Regions from separate parts of the Blautia sp. MCC283 genome, predicted to be linked through region 1. Evidence: a T-box and tRNA genes for the amino acid it is inferred to sense, from the RefSeq annotation. Region 1 holds a T-box; the other holds one or more tRNA genes.
What was found. The T-box of region 1 lies ahead of thrS (threonine--tRNA ligase). A T-box ahead of a tRNA ligase gene usually reads a tRNA of that ligase, here a tRNA-Thr.
Positions count from the first base shown of each region.

Region 2: it has a tRNA-Thr gene. The T-box ahead of thrS (threonine--tRNA ligase) is inferred to sense a tRNA for this amino acid. The anticodon was not compared.

Region 1 is NZ_WQQB01000001.1:121,034-128,589, forward strand. It holds gene GPK81_RS00535 (alpha-L-rhamnosidase-related protein) at 1-1,116, shown strand, start outside; gene GPK81_RS00540 (HPr family phosphocarrier protein) at 1,287-1,520, shown strand; gene GPK81_RS00545 (glycoside hydrolase family 3 protein) at 1,523-4,036, shown strand; gene GPK81_RS00550 (SEC-C metal-binding domain-containing protein) at 4,304-4,813, shown strand; gene GPK81_RS00555 (YdcF family protein) at 4,813-5,295, shown strand; T-box leader at 5,364-5,587, shown strand; gene thrS (threonine--tRNA ligase) at 5,724-7,556, shown strand, end outside.
Region 2 is NZ_WQQB01000032.1:37,453-45,008, forward strand. It holds gene GPK81_RS11225 (HAD family hydrolase) at 1-224, opposite strand, end outside; gene GPK81_RS11230 (Maf family protein) at 233-838, opposite strand; gene GPK81_RS11235 (glutamine--tRNA ligase/YqeY domain fusion protein) at 1,002-2,669, opposite strand; tRNA gene GPK81_RS11240 (tRNA-Thr) at 2,784-2,856, opposite strand; gene GPK81_RS11245 (hypothetical protein) at 3,020-3,397, opposite strand; gene sigH (RNA polymerase sporulation sigma factor SigH) at 3,472-4,065, opposite strand; gene rlmB (23S rRNA (guanosine(2251)-2'-O)-methyltransferase RlmB) at 4,096-4,821, opposite strand; gene GPK81_RS11260 (Mini-ribonuclease 3) at 4,832-5,257, opposite strand; gene cysS (cysteine--tRNA ligase) at 5,242-6,651, opposite strand; gene ispF (2-C-methyl-D-erythritol 2,4-cyclodiphosphate synthase) at 6,653-7,144, opposite strand; gene GPK81_RS11275 (sn-glycerol-1-phosphate dehydrogenase) at 7,215-7,556, opposite strand, start outside.

The DNA of each region.
Region 1 (7,556 bases):
TATATGGAGATCGAGGTGATAGATACATCACTGAAATGGCAGATGGTAGTGGAAGATGTATCCTGTGTCAGTGTTTCCGCTGTCAGTATGGAAGATGTAAAGCCGGTGGAAAGTGAGGATGAAATGATCCGAAAACTGGACCGTGTCAGCCTCCGTACCCTGCAAAACTGTATGCAGTCCGTATTCGAGGACGGACCAAAGAGAGACCGTCGTCTGTGGCTTGGCGACTTAAGGCTCCAGGCACTTGCGAACTATGAGACCTTCCACAACATGGATCTGGTAAAAAGATGTCTGTATCTGTTCGCTGGACAGACAAAGGATAATGGCCAGGTCAGCGCCTGCCTTTTCACAGAACCGAAATTTATCGTGGATGATACCTTCCTTCTGGATTATTCCATGTTCTTTGGAGCAACCCTCTGTGACTACTACGAAGCGTCCAGTGACAGGGAAACTTTAAAAGATTTAAGTGCCTGTGCATATCGTCAGATGGAAATTGCGAAAGAGCAGTTTGATGAAAAGGAACTTATGAAAAAAGGAGATGGTTTCTGGGGCTTTATCGACTGGACGGATGGTCTGAACAAGCAGAGCGCAATGCAGGGTGTTTATATATACTGTGCAAAGAAGGTACAGAAGATCGCAGAAATCCTCGGAGACGCTGAAAAAGCCGAAGAGATGAAAAAAGAAGCTGCGGCGAAAACAGCAGCTGCGAAAAAATATCTTTTTGATAAAGAGAGCGGCCTTTTCATAAGCGGAGAGGAAAAACAGATCAATTATGCAAGTCAGGTATGGCTGATCCTGGCAGGCGCGGTAGACAGCGCAGAGGGAGCAGAAATCCTGGACCGTCTGGTGGAGTTAAAACCGGAAAAAGGAATGGTTTCTCCGTACATGAACCATCATTTTGTGGAAGCACTTCTGATGTGCGGAAAAAGAGACCAGGCAATGGAATATATGAAATATTACTGGGGCGGAATGTTAAGCCACGGTGCGGATACATTCTGGGAACTTTACAATCCGGAAAATCCGGCGGAATCTCCTTATGGAAGCAGCATTGTCAACAGCTACTGCCATGCATGGAGCTGCACCCCGACGTATCTTCTCAGGAAGTACTTTAACTAAATCAAGTAAGTCCCCTGCGAGGGGGACTTGCTTGTATCAGGAGGAGCGTAGCTCCTTCTGATAAACTGCGTAGCAGTTATTTGGTGTAGAGCTACGTAGCGAATGCGGATGCTTTTATCCGCTTGCCCAAAATATCCGCTTGAATTTAACTGGAAAAGGAGAGTCTGATTATGGTAAAATTAACAGTAAACATCGTATCCATGCAGGATGCAGATAAATTCAATAAACTTTGCAGCAAATTTGACTGCGACATGGATCTGCAGAGCGGTAAATATTATGTAGATGCAAAATCGATCATGGGAATCTTCAGCCTTGATCTTTCCAAGCCGCTAGTCCTGAATGCAGGTACAGATGACGAACAGAAAATAAAAGAAACATTTGCAGATTTTATCAGAGAGGAATAATCATGACACGTATTTTGAAAGAGAGAAAATTTTCCGGCACTACAGATCCCAAAGTGCAGCCATGGGAATTGGAACATCGTAAAGTGGCCCGCCGTGCAGCGGCAGAGGGAATCGTTTTACTAAAAAATGAAGATCATATCCTTCCGCTGAAAGCAGGAAGTAAAGTGGCACTTTATGGTGCCGGTGCAGGCAGGACCATCAAGGGAGGAACCGGCTCCGGAGATGTCAATGAGCGTGAACGCGTATCTGTTTTTCAGGGAATGAAAAATGCCGGATTCCAGGTGACAACAGAAGCGTGGATCGAAAGCTACGACCAGATCTATGAAAATGCACGTCAGGAGTGGAAGAGAAGTATCCTTTCAAAAACAGGAGAAGGTGCAGATACCATGGATTTCTTTACGGTATACAGCACCACTCCCTTTAAGATGCCGGCAGGAGATCCGATCCAGAAACCAGCCGAAGGAGAAGATACAGAAAACGCGATCTATGTTCTGAGCCGGATCGCAGGAGAAGGATCAGACCGTACTGCTGACAAAGGCGATTATGATCTCAGTGAAGAAGAGCATCAGATGCTGGCAGATATCTGTGCTTATTATAAGAATGTGGTTGTTGTGATCAATGCAGGTGCACAGGTGGATCTTTCCTTTATGGATGAGTTCCGCAATATCAGAGCCCTTCTGGTGATCGTACAGCCTGGAATGGAAGGCGGAAATGCCTTTGCGGATATCCTGTCCGGTAAGGTGAACCCATCCGGTAAACTGGCAGATACCTGGGCTTATAAATATGAGGATTATCCCAGCTCCGAGAAGTTTTCACATAATAACGGAAATGTGGAAACAGAGCTTTATGATGAGGGAATTTATGTGGGATACCGCTATTTTGATACTTTTGAAGTTCCGGTGCGCTATGGATTCGGTTACGGTCTTTCCTATACAGACTTTGAGATCACCGGATGTGCTCTGAAAGCGGTATCAGCAGAAAAGATCCGTGTTACGGCAACGGTCAGAAATACGGGAAATGTTTCCGGTAAAGAAGTCGTACAGGTTTACGCATCCCTGCCGGGCGGCATCCTCGAAAAAGAAGCACACCGTCTTGCAGCCTATGCAAAGACAAACGAGCTGAAACCGGGAGAAGCACAGGAAGTTACCATGGAAGTAAAGATGGATGGGCTGACTTCTTATGATGAGAAGAGAGCTGCATGGATCCTTGAGAGTGGTTTTTATGGCATATGGGTCGGAAACAGTCTTGCATCAGCAAAACTCTGCGGAGGCATAAAACTGGATCAGGAAGTGATCCGAAGACAGGTCAGAAATCTTTTCCCGCTGAAACAGGAACTGGAAGAAATTTCTCAGGAAGCATCCAAAACAGCAAAACGTGCGGCGGCAGCAGCGCAGCAGGCGAAAGAGGAGGAACTGACTGTTCTTAACATTCGTGGAGCAGACATTGCTACCGAGACTGTGGAATATAAGAAGAATGCAGACCTCTATGAAAAAGAAGCAATGGATTTTGTAAATACCTTGTCAGAAGAAAATCTGATCGATCTGGCAGCAGGAGATCCGGGCAAAGCACAGGGTGGCAATCTTGGCGCAGCAGGAATTTCCGTTCCAGGTTCTGCAGGTGAAACCCATCGCTGTGCAGTAGACAAAGGTCTTGCAAGCATCGTTCTGGCAGACGGACCGGCAGGACTTCGCCTGATGAAGTATTATCATGTAAATGACGGAAGCATTGTTTCCATGCCATTTGAGTTCAGTCTGGAAGGTGGATTGTTCTATGACGATTCCAGAGAACTTCCGGGAGAAAGATATTATCAGTACTGTACTGCGATCCCGGTAGGAACACTGCTTGCGCAGACCTGGAACCGGGAGCTGATCCGTGAAGTGGGAGCCATGATCGGAACAGAGATGGAACATTTCGGAGTAACACTCTGGTTGGCACCGGGAATGAATATCCACAGAAATCCTCTCTGCGGAAGAAACTTCGAATACTATTCCGAAGACCCGTATGTATCCGGAACCATTGCGGCAGCTATGACAGAAGGTGTTCAGTCCAATTATGGATGTGGAACGACCATCAAACATTTTGCCTGCAACAATCAGGAAGACAATCGTATGGGATCAGACAGTGTTGTGTCTGAGCGTGCACTTCGCGAAGTTTATCTCAAAGGATTTGAAATTGCGGTAAAAGAAGCACAGCCAATGTCCATCATGACCAGTTACAATCTGATCAACGGTATTCATGCGGCAAACAATTATGATCTCTGTACAGAGTCCGCCAGAAACGAATGGGGATTTAAAGGAGCGATCATGACAGACTGGACGACTACAGAACAGGGAGACAGCTGTACAGCATCCGGCTGCATGAGAGCGGGAAATGACCTGGTAATGCCGGGATGTTTCGGAGATCATGACAATCTCAGAAAAGAACTGAAAGAGGGAACACTTAAGATCGAGGACCTGCGCGCATGCATTGCACGTCTGGTAAGTGTGATCTGGAAGTCCAATCAGTACCTTCAGTAAAATAAACAGGATATGATATAAGACACATAGGAAAAGGACAGTGAATGGGAAAAGTTGCTGTCCTTTTTCGTGATTTTCCAAAAAAATATTCTGCACAGTACAGTGACGGCTGCAGGTGAGAAAGTATCTTTTTTATGTGGATTTTTGTGGATATGAGATAGATGTATTTGCTTTCTTCGCCAAAAGATGATATAATAAACAAAAATTGCGAAGCGGAATGAAACGTCCGCTTTATTCATCTAAAATTTTGGAAAAGAGGATCAGACAATGAGCGATATGACAATTCTTGAGCAGTGGCGTTCCGTTGCTTATAATCAGAATGCAGATAAGAATAAGCTTCAGCGCTTCTGGGCAACTTATTTTAACATTGAGAAGAACATTTACGAGCAGCTTCTGGAGAACCCGGATGAGGTTGTTTCCGGAACTGTTAAAGAGCTTGCTGAGAAATACGGTCAGGATGTTATGACTATGGTTGGTTTCCTTGACGGAATCAACGACAGCCTGAAGGTTCCGAACCCGATCGAGACTATGGATGAGAACACCAAGGTTAACCTTGCATTTGATAAAGAAGCTCTCTATAAGAACATGGTAGACGCCAAGGCTGACTGGCTTTACAACCTTCCTCAGTGGGACAAGATCTTCACAGAAGAGAAGAAGAAAGCTCTCTACATGGAGCAGAAGAAATCCGGCACAGTTGTGAAACCACACAAAGTCGGAAGAAACGATCCGTGCCCATGCGGAAGCGGCAAGAAATACAAATACTGCTGCGGAAGATAATGAGCGTAAAGAAGAATCTGGATTACATTATCGTGTTAGGTGCCCACGTGGACGGAACACGGATGACACTTGCCCTTCTGGAACGAGCCAGAAGGGCCCTTCTTTATCTTAAGGAGAATCCCGGCACAAGGGCAGTTCTCTCCGGTGGAAAAGGTGACGGAGAAAACATTTCCGAGGCAGAGGCCATGTACCGTTATCTCATCGGACATGGGATAGAGGGGAACAGACTGATCCTGGAAGAAGAGTCCACCAGCACGAAGGAGAATCTGGAATTCAGCCGCAGGAAGATCGGAACCACAGATTGTTCCATAGGCGTGGTGACCAACAATTTTCATGTATGGAGAGGAGCAGCTATTGCAAGGAAATGCGGCTTCCGGGAAGTTGTTATGGTACCTTCCAGATATCGAAGCTGGCGTCTTCTGGTCTACATTCCAAGAGAAATTCTGGCAATCATCAAGGATAAAATGATGGGAAATCTGTGAAAATTTTTTTTAAACATGCGTTGACAAATAAAAATGCTGCGCTTATAATGAACCACAGAAAAAGAAATAAAAACACGTTGACGAGACGAGTAAACTGTGAAATGTTACAGAGAGAGATGTGAAGTGCTGGAAACATCTTATCGGGAAACAGTTGAAAACTACCTCCGAGTGGCCCCAATCCGGTCCGGTGATTCCGTTATCATCATAATTGAGAGGCTTTGTATTTGACAGGTATCTGTTTATATGGAGCAAGCAGGGTGGAACCGCGAGAATGAATAAACTCGTCCCTTACAGTGCGTGATGTACTGTAAGGGATTTTTTTATTCCGGAGAAAATTACTCCACAGTATTTTCCGGGAAAAGATCTCCGGTACAGGAAAATGCACTGTGTATCATAGAAACTCGTTGAAAACGAAAGGAGAAACAATCATGATTATTACATTAAAAGACGGCTCAAAAAAAGAATACTCAGAAGCAAGATCAGTGATCGATATCGCATATGACATCAGCGAAGGCCTTGCACGTGCTGCATGTGCAGGAGAAGTAAACGGAGAGGTTGTAGATCTTCGTACAGTCCTTGAGGATGACTGTGAGCTTAACATCCTTACAGCAAGAGATGAGAAGGGCCTTGCAGTTCTCCGTCATACAGCATCTCATGTAATGGCACAGGCTGTACAGAATCTGTATCCGGAGGCAAAGGTTGCCATCGGACCATCCATTGATACAGGATTCTACTATGATTTCGACCACGAGCCATTTTCCCGTGAGGATCTTGATGCCATCGAAAAAGAGATGAAGAAGATCATCAAAAAAGGCGCAAAGATTGAGCGTTTCACAAAATCCCGTGAGGATGCCATCGCATACTTCAAAGAGAAAAATGAGCCATATAAGGTAGAGCTGATCGAGGATCTTCCGGAGGGAGAGGAGATTTCCTTCTATTCCCAGGGAGACTGGACAGACCTCTGTGCAGGACCACACCTGATGAGCGTAAAAGGAGTCAAAGCATTCAAGCTTCTTTCTTCTTCCAGCGCATACTGGAGAGGAAGCGAGAAAAACGCAATGCTCACACGTATCTACGGAACTGCATATGCAACAAAGGATGAGCTGAAAGAGCATCTGGAGCAGATGGAAGAGGCTAAGAGACGCGATCATAACAAACTTGGCCGTGAGATGAAGATCTTCACAACAGTAGACGTAATCGGACAGGGACTTCCACTTATCATGCCAAACGGTGTGATCATGATGCAGGAGCTTCAGCGCTGGATCGAGGATGAGGAGACAAAACGTGGCTATGTAAGAACAAAAACTCCTCTGATGGCAAAGAGTGATCTCTACAAGATCTCCGGACACTGGGATCATTACAAAGACGGCATGTTCGTACTTGGGGACGAGGAAAAGGACAAAGAGGTTTACGCACTTCGTCCGATGACATGCCCGTTCCAGTACTATGTATACAAAGCAGAGCAGCACAGCTACCGTGATCTGCCGATCCGTCTGGGCGAGACATCCACACTGTTCCGTAACGAGGATTCCGGTGAGATGCATGGCCTGACACGAGTTCGTCAGTTTACGATTTCCGAGGGACATCTGATCGTAAGACCGGACCAGATGGTAAAAGAGTTCAAAGACTGTATCGCACTTGCACAGTACTGCCTGCAGGTACTTGGTGTTGAGGAAGATGTAACCTATCACCTTTCCAAATGGGACCCGACAAACAAAGAGAAATATATCGGTGAGCCGGAAGTATGGGAGGAGACAGAGGGTCATATCCGCCAGATGCTGAACGAGCTGAACATTCCGTTCACAGAGGATGTAGGAGAGGCTGCTTTCTACGGACCGAAGGTTGATATCAATGCCAAGAACGTATACGGAAAAGAAGACACCATGATCACAATCCAGTGGGATGCACTTCTTGCAGAACAGTTTGATATGTACTATATTGATGAGAACGGCGACAAACAGCGTCCGTACATCATCCACCGTACATCTATGGGATGCTATGAGAGAACTCTTGCATGGCTCATTGAGAAGTATGCAGGAATGTTCCCGACATGGCTCTGCCCGGAGCAGGTTCGTGTGATCCCGATCTCCGAGAAGTTCAACGATTATGCGCAGAAGGTAGAGGCCCAGATGAAAGAGGCAGGCATCCGCTGCTCCGTAGACGGACGTTCTGAGAAGATGGGATACAAGATCCGTGAGGCACGTCTTGAGAGAGTACCATACATGCTTATCGTTGGTGCAAAAGAGGAAGAAGAGGGCAAG
Region 2 (7,556 bases), on a different contig from region 1:
TAAAGTTCCCGGACTTCTTCATAATGGACCAGATCCGGATCTCCGGCATCGATCAGACATCTTTTGATCAGCATATCCGCGCCTTCACCGCTGTAATAACGGAAATTATCTGTCGGCTGCGGTTTCAGGGAAAACTTTTCCATGATCTCATTTGCCACATATGCCATGGACTCCAGTGTATCTGCAATCGTTCCATCCAGGTCAAAGATACAAGCTTTTATCATTTTGTCATTCATCCTCTCAGGTTTATTCCAAGTTTCTTTGTCTCATAGATCAGCCTTGCCACAGGCAGTCCGACTACATTGTTGTAATCGCCGCGGATTCCTTTCACATAAGCACCCCAGGCACCCTGGATTCCGTAGCTTCCTGCCTTATCCATAGGATCTTTACTGTTTACATATTCTGCGATCTCTTCCTTTGTTACCGGGTAAAAAATTACATCTGTACATTCATGAAACGTATGAACTTTCCAGTTTTCTTCTTCTCTTACAAGAACTGTCACACCCGTATATACCTGGTGTGTATTTCCCTGCAGCATACTCAGCATCTTCACTGCTGCCTCCGGGTCTGAAGGTTTACCAAGGATCTTTCCTTCATAGGAGACTATGGTATCCGCTCCGATTATAAGAATGTCCGCCAGATCATCCGCCTGTTCTTTTTCCAGCGCATGTGCGGTAAACATGGCCTTTTGGAAGGAAAGTTCCTCAACCACCTTCGAGGGCTCTGTGCTGGTGATCCGTTCTTCACCACTGGCAGGTTTTACCTCAAATGTGATTCCCACCTGGCTTAAAAGCTCCCGTCTCCTGGGAGATGCAGAAGCAAGCACAATCTTTCTCATGTGTGTATTCCTCTCTTTCTGTGTTATCAGTATAACCTTTTACGGAAGGAGGTGCAACCGGAATTGTCAAAAGAGAATTCCTTCCGGATCATAAAATATAATACGCCGGGATTTCTGTACATCCCGGCGTACTGTCTTTTATATATAATTTGCTGTTTTGATCTTATGCCTTCGGCAGTTTAAAAGAACTCTTAAGAGACACAATACGGTTAAATACCGGTGCGCCCTCTTTGGAGTCATGGATGTCTGCACAGAAGAATCCGTTGCGGACAAACTGATAACTGTCGTAGCCTTTTGCTTTCAGAAGCTCCGGCTCAACATAAGCGCTCGTCACGGTGAGAGAGTTTGGATTTACATTGAGAGATCCGTCTTCTTTATTGTAAACACCCTTCTCTTCATCTACGATGTTCTCGTAAAGTCTTACCTCAACTTTACCTGCATTGGATGCCTCCACCCAGTGGATGGTTCCTTTTACCTTACGTCCGTCCGGTGCATTTCCACCTTTGGTTTCCGGATCATAAGTACAGTGAACCACACGGATCGTTCCGTCATCATCTGCTTCATATCCTGTGCAGGTTACAAAATATGCATTCATAAGACGGACTTCATTTCCGATATAAAGACGTTTGTATTTCTTCGGAGGCTCTGCCATGAAATCATCACGTTCGATATAAAGTTCTCCGCTGAACGGGATCTTTCTGGTTCCAAGTTCCTCGTTCTCCATGTTGTTCGGAGCTTCCAGGTACTCAACCTGTCCTTCCGGATAATTGTCGATCACAAGCTTGATCGGATCAAGGATCGCCATCATACGTGGACGTTTCAGTTTCAGATCCTCGCGGATGCAGTACTCAAGCATTGCGTAATCCACAGAACTGTTGGCCTTGGAAACGCCACAGAGCTCTACGAATTTACGGATAGATTCCGGTGTAAATCCGCGGCGGCGAAGTGCGGCGATTGATACCAGTCTCGGATCATCCCAGCCATCTACGATTCCGTCTTCAACAAGTTTCTTGATGTAACGTTTACCGGTGACAACATTGGTAAGGTACAGTTTGGCAAACTCGATCTGTTTCGGTGGATGCGGATACTCCAGTTCTTTTACAACCCAGTCATAGAGCGGTCTATGATCCTCAAATTCCAGAGTACAGATGGAATGAGTCACGCCTTCGATCGCATCCTCGATAGGATGAGCAAAGTCATACATCGGATAGATGCACCACTTGTCTCCAGTGTTGTGATGTGTCATACGTGCTACACGGTAGATAACCGGGTCACGCATGTTCATATTCGGAGATGCCATATCGATCTTTGCACGGAGAACTTTTTCTCCGTCTCCGTATTTGCCCTCACGCATCTCCTCAAAAAGCTGCAGGTTCTCTTCTACAGTACGGTTTCTGTATGGGCTCTCTTTACCTGGTTCTGTAAGAGTTCCTCTGTACTCACGGATCTGGTCTGCAGTCAGGTCGCAGACAAATGCCTTGCCTTTTTTGATCAGCTTCACAGCGGCCTCATACATCTGGTCAAAATAATCAGAAGCAAAGAAAAGTCTGTCTTCCCAGTCTGCGCCAAGCCATTTTACATCAGCCTTGATGGATTCTACAAATTCGGATTTCTCCTTTGTCGGGTTTGTATCATCGAAACGAAGGTTAAATTTTCCGTTGTATTTCTTTGCAAGCCCATAGTTTAAAAGAATGGACTTAGCATGTCCGATATGAAGATAACCATTCGGTTCCGGTGGAAAACGTGTATGCACAGTGTCATAAACGCCTTCTTCAAGATCTTTGTCTATAATATTCTCAATAAAGTTTTTGGAAACTGTCTCGTTGTCCATGATTCTCCCTCCTAGATATCGTCCTGATGTTTTATCTTATCATATATTTGGAGTTTTTGAAACCCGCAAAACCTGTATTTAAACAAAAAATTGTCTGTTTTTGGACACAAAAAAAGCTGCTGACGGGAATCGAACCCGTGACCTCCGCCTTACCAAGGCGACGCTCTACCGACTGAGCCACAGCAGCTTGTTTCGCGACGTTTGTGCCGCTCACAGTTGTTTATATTATCAGATGACTTTCATATTGTCAATACTTTATTTTTATTTTTTTAAAAATTTGTATTTTCATGACTATCGCATAAAAATCCTGTGTACTGCAGTCCCCGGACACAGCGCACAGGATTCTCTTTTTACTCTTCTGATTTTGCATCCTCAGAAGCTTCTGCCTCTTCTGTTTTTTCTTCCGCCTCATCAGCTGCAGCTTCCTCTGTCTCTGTTTCAGCTTCCGTCTCTTCTTCAGCCGGTGCTTCTTTTGTATCCTCTTCTTCTGTCTCTTTGGAAACTTCTACAGTCTCAGATGCGGTTTTGTCCCAGTCCTGGAAAACTTCTTTCTCTTCTTTTTCTTCTTTCTTCTCATCCTCTTCAAGATCATCGAGATCGTCAAAGTCATCTTCAAAATCGTCTTCACATACAGATTTTCTGGATATGATCGCTGCAATAGCTCCTGCTGCTGCCGCAGTAAGAGCTCCTACTGCAACCAGTCCCCAGTATTTATTAATCTTTGCCATAATTGGTCTCCTTTCTTGTTCCGCTGTTTTTAACATCATTTTAATACTTTTATATCCAAAAGAAAAGAGGGGAATTAACTTTCTCCAAAACAACGTTTCATTTTTTTGCGGATTCTTCGCAGGGCATTATCAACAGCCTTCGGCGTTTTACCCAGAATTTCCGCGATCTCCACATAGCCATTTCCCGCAATATACAGCTGAAACACCTGATTTTCCAGAGAACTTAAGCTCTTTTTCATTTCTTTTTTCAGCGCTGTTACATTTTCCCGGTCAATCAGGATTGCTTCCGGATTATCATGTTCCGTACAGGAATCTCTGAGATTTTCTTCCATTTCCCTGTCACTTAAGGATATATACGTATTCAGCGGCTGATGTTTCTGACGGTTTGAACTTTTGATCGCGCTGTAGATCTGTCTGTCAATACACATATTCGCAAAGGACTGAAAGGATGTTTCCCTGTCAGGCTGGTAGTCCCGGACTGCTTTAAACAGCCCGATCATACCCTCCTGGATCAGATCGTCGGTATCCCCGCCAATAAGAAACATGGCCCTTGCCTTTTTTCTGACCAGACCTTTGTACTTTTCCATCAGATAATCTGCAATCATGGATTCTCCGGCACGAAGCCTCTGAATAAGAACTTCGTCCTCTGTCTCATTATATCGGCACATTTTTTCTCCGAACAGCTTAAGCTGTATCTGTTATTTTGCCATTCTCTGTCTCACGATCTCAAATGCAAGCACTCCTGCCGCTACAGAAGCGTTGAGGGAATCAATGTCTCCATTCATCGGGATCGCGGTAGTAAAATCACATTTTTCCTTTACAAGACGGCTGACACCATTTCCCTCGTTTCCGATCACAAGGCCAATGGGACCTGTCAGGTTCTGGCGGTACATCACTTCTCCGTCCATATCCGCACACACAAACCAGATTCCTTTTTCTTTCAGCTCATCAATCGTCTGTCCAAGGTTGGCAACCTTGGCAACCGGCGTATAGTTCAAGGCACCGGCAGAAGTCTTTGCGACAGTAGCTGTCAGACCTACAGCTCTGTGTTTCGGAATAATCACACCATGGGCACCGGCAAGATTGGCAGTACGGATGATCGCTCCCAGATTATGAGGATCTTCAATATTGTCAAGAAGAATAATAAAAGGAGGCTCTCCTTTTTCTTCTGCTTTTTTCAGAATATCTTCCACTGTGGAATAGTCGTAAGCCGCAACCTGCGCGATCACACCCTGGTGGGCACCGGTCTCGCTCATGGAATCCAGACGTTCCTTCGGAACAAATTTCACGATGGTATCATGTTTTCTGGCTTCTCTTGCGATAGTACGAACCGGTCCGTCCTGACAGCCATCCAGAATAAACAATTTATCAACACATTTGCCGGAACGAAATGCCTCAAGTACTGCATTTCTTCCTTCTATCATTTCAGTCAATTTAAATTTCCTCCTTCTCAAGTCCTGCGTGGACCAGTTCCAGTATCCTTGAAAAATCCTCTTTCAGATAAAGATATCCCATCAGTGCCTCAAAGCCTGTAGCACGCCGGTAATCCGCCATAGTCGCATGTTTGGCCATGGTAGCGGAATGGGCATTTCTTCCTCTCCGGTATACACTTTTTTCCTCTTCTGTCAGAAGCGGTTCAAGAATTTCCATCATGCCAGACTGCGCAGACGCTTTTACAAGGCTACTGGCCTTTTTGTGGAGACGGTTTACCGGGCAGTTTGCCTTTTTCACAAGGATGGTACGGATCACCAGTTCATAAACACCATCCCCGATATAGGCCAGTGTCAGAGGTGAATAGGTCCGAAGATCTGCGTCTTTCAGATCAAACAGCTCTTTAAGCTCCCTTAAGCTCTCTGCCATTTCACACCTTCTCTTGTATCTTTCAAAATGATACCTTTTTTCAGAAGCTCGTCACGGATTTCATCTGCTCTCTTGAAATCTTTAGCCTTTCTTGCAGCCTGACGCTCCTGGATCAGATCCTCGATCTCTTTATCAAGGATTTCCTCTTTCTTCTCGATCTTCAGTCCCAGCACATCACTGAGTTTGAAAAGTTCCTCATAAAGACCTGCCGCAAATTCTTTTGAGCTGTTTTCGTTTACATTCGTGTTGGCAAATTTAACAAGCTCAAAGATGGCAGCAAGTGCATCTGCAGTGTTGAAATCATCATCCATGGCAGCTTCAAATTTGGTAACAAAGCCTTCTGCCTCTTTGAGAAGTGCAAGTTCTTCCTCTGTGATATTCTCCACTGCCGCATTGTCCTTACGGTCGCTGAGCTTGCCTGCTGCTTCCAGGATACGCTCCAGAGAATTCTTGGCTGCTTCCATCAGATCCGCACTGAAATTCAGCGGGCTTCTGTAATGCGCGTTCAGCATAAAGAAACGAAGGACCTGAAGATCATACTGCTCACCGATCTGACGTACAGTACGGAAGTTTCCAAGAGATTTGGACATCTTGCGGTTGTCGATGTTGAGGAAACCGTTATGCATCCAGTATCTTGCAAAAATCTTACCATTGCAGCACTCGCTCTGTGCGATCTCATTCTCGTGATGCGGGAAGATCAGATCCTCTCCGCCTGCATGGATATCAATCTCTTCTCCAAGATATTTTTTGGACATGACAGAGCACTCGATATGCCAGCCAGGACGTCCGTCACACCACGGTGACGGCCAGGACGGCTCGCCCTCTTTTTTCGGTTTCCAGAGTACGAAGTCCAGCGGATCTTCTTTCTGGTCCTCACCGGATACCTTCAGAGAACGGAAACCGGACTGGAGATCATCCAGATTCTTATGAGAAAGCTTGCCGTACTCTTTGAATTTCTTTACACGGAAATATACGGTTCCGTCGGCTGCCGGATACGCGTATCCCTTGTCAATAAGGGTCTGGATCATGTCGATCATGCCCTGGATCTCCTGTGTTGCCTGAGGTGCGGTTGTGGCAGGTTTTACATTCATGTCTGCCATATCTTTCTTGCACTCTTTGATATAGCGGGTGGAAATTTCCTCTGCGGAAACACCCTCTTCAATGGCTTTTTTGATAATTTTGTCATCCACATCTGTGAAGTTGGATACATAGTTAACCTCGTATCCTTTATATTCCATGTATCTTCGTACCGTATCAAAAATGATCATGGGGCGGGCATTTCCGATATGGATCAGATTGTAAACCGTAGGTCCGCAGACATACATTTTTACCTTGCCCTCTTCCAGAGGTACGAACTCCTCTTTTCTTCTTGTGAGTGTGTTAAAAATCTTCATGTTACTCTTCCTCCAATTTCCCGATTCTATACAGGGAGCAGATCGCCTGAGAAGAAATTCCCTCTCCCTGTCCTGTAAAACCAAGGCCCTCTTCTGTAGTTGCCTTGATATTCAGCTGTGATATTTCAATTCCAAGTGCTTTCGCAATGTTTTCTCTCATCTCTGGAATATGTGGTGCCATCTTTGGTTTCTGGGCAATGATCGTAGCATCAATATTCCCCACCGCATAGCCGTTTTCTTTCAGAAGTCCGGCAACATGTACCAGAAGTTTTACACTGGAAATTCCCTTATATGCAGGGTCTGTGTCCGGAAAATGTTTTCCGATGTCTCCAAGAGCCGCAGCTCCCAGAAGTGCATCCATGATCGCATGGATCAGCACATCCGCATCGGAATGACCAAGAAGGCCTTTTTCCCAGGGAATGTTTACTCCTCCAAGGATCAGATCTCTGCCTTCTGTCAGTTTATGTACATCATATCCCATTCCTACTCTTATCAAACCATTCCTCACTGCCTTTCCTGAAATTTATGCCAAGTCAACAGAACTTATTGTGATCTTTTTCTGATCAGTATGTGAGCATCTTCCGAAGCCTTAAAAGACTCAGCCTTCTTCTTGTATACGGTGCAAGGCGAAGACTCTCTTCGATCACCTCTCCCGGCAGTCCGATATCCCGGACTCTGCTTACACAACCAGCTGTATTCATCATTTCCTGCATATCTGTAACCGCCGGAAGTGCATCAATGATCTTAAGAATTCCGGGAAGCGTATCGGAAAGTTCTTTCGTGCTCACATCATCCAGAAGTTCCGGCGTATTTTCTTTTTCGATTGCTCCAAGAATTCCTTTTTTTCCAAAAGTACTCTGGAGAAGTTCCCGGTCTTCCTCTGTACAGGTATGCACTTTGCAGTT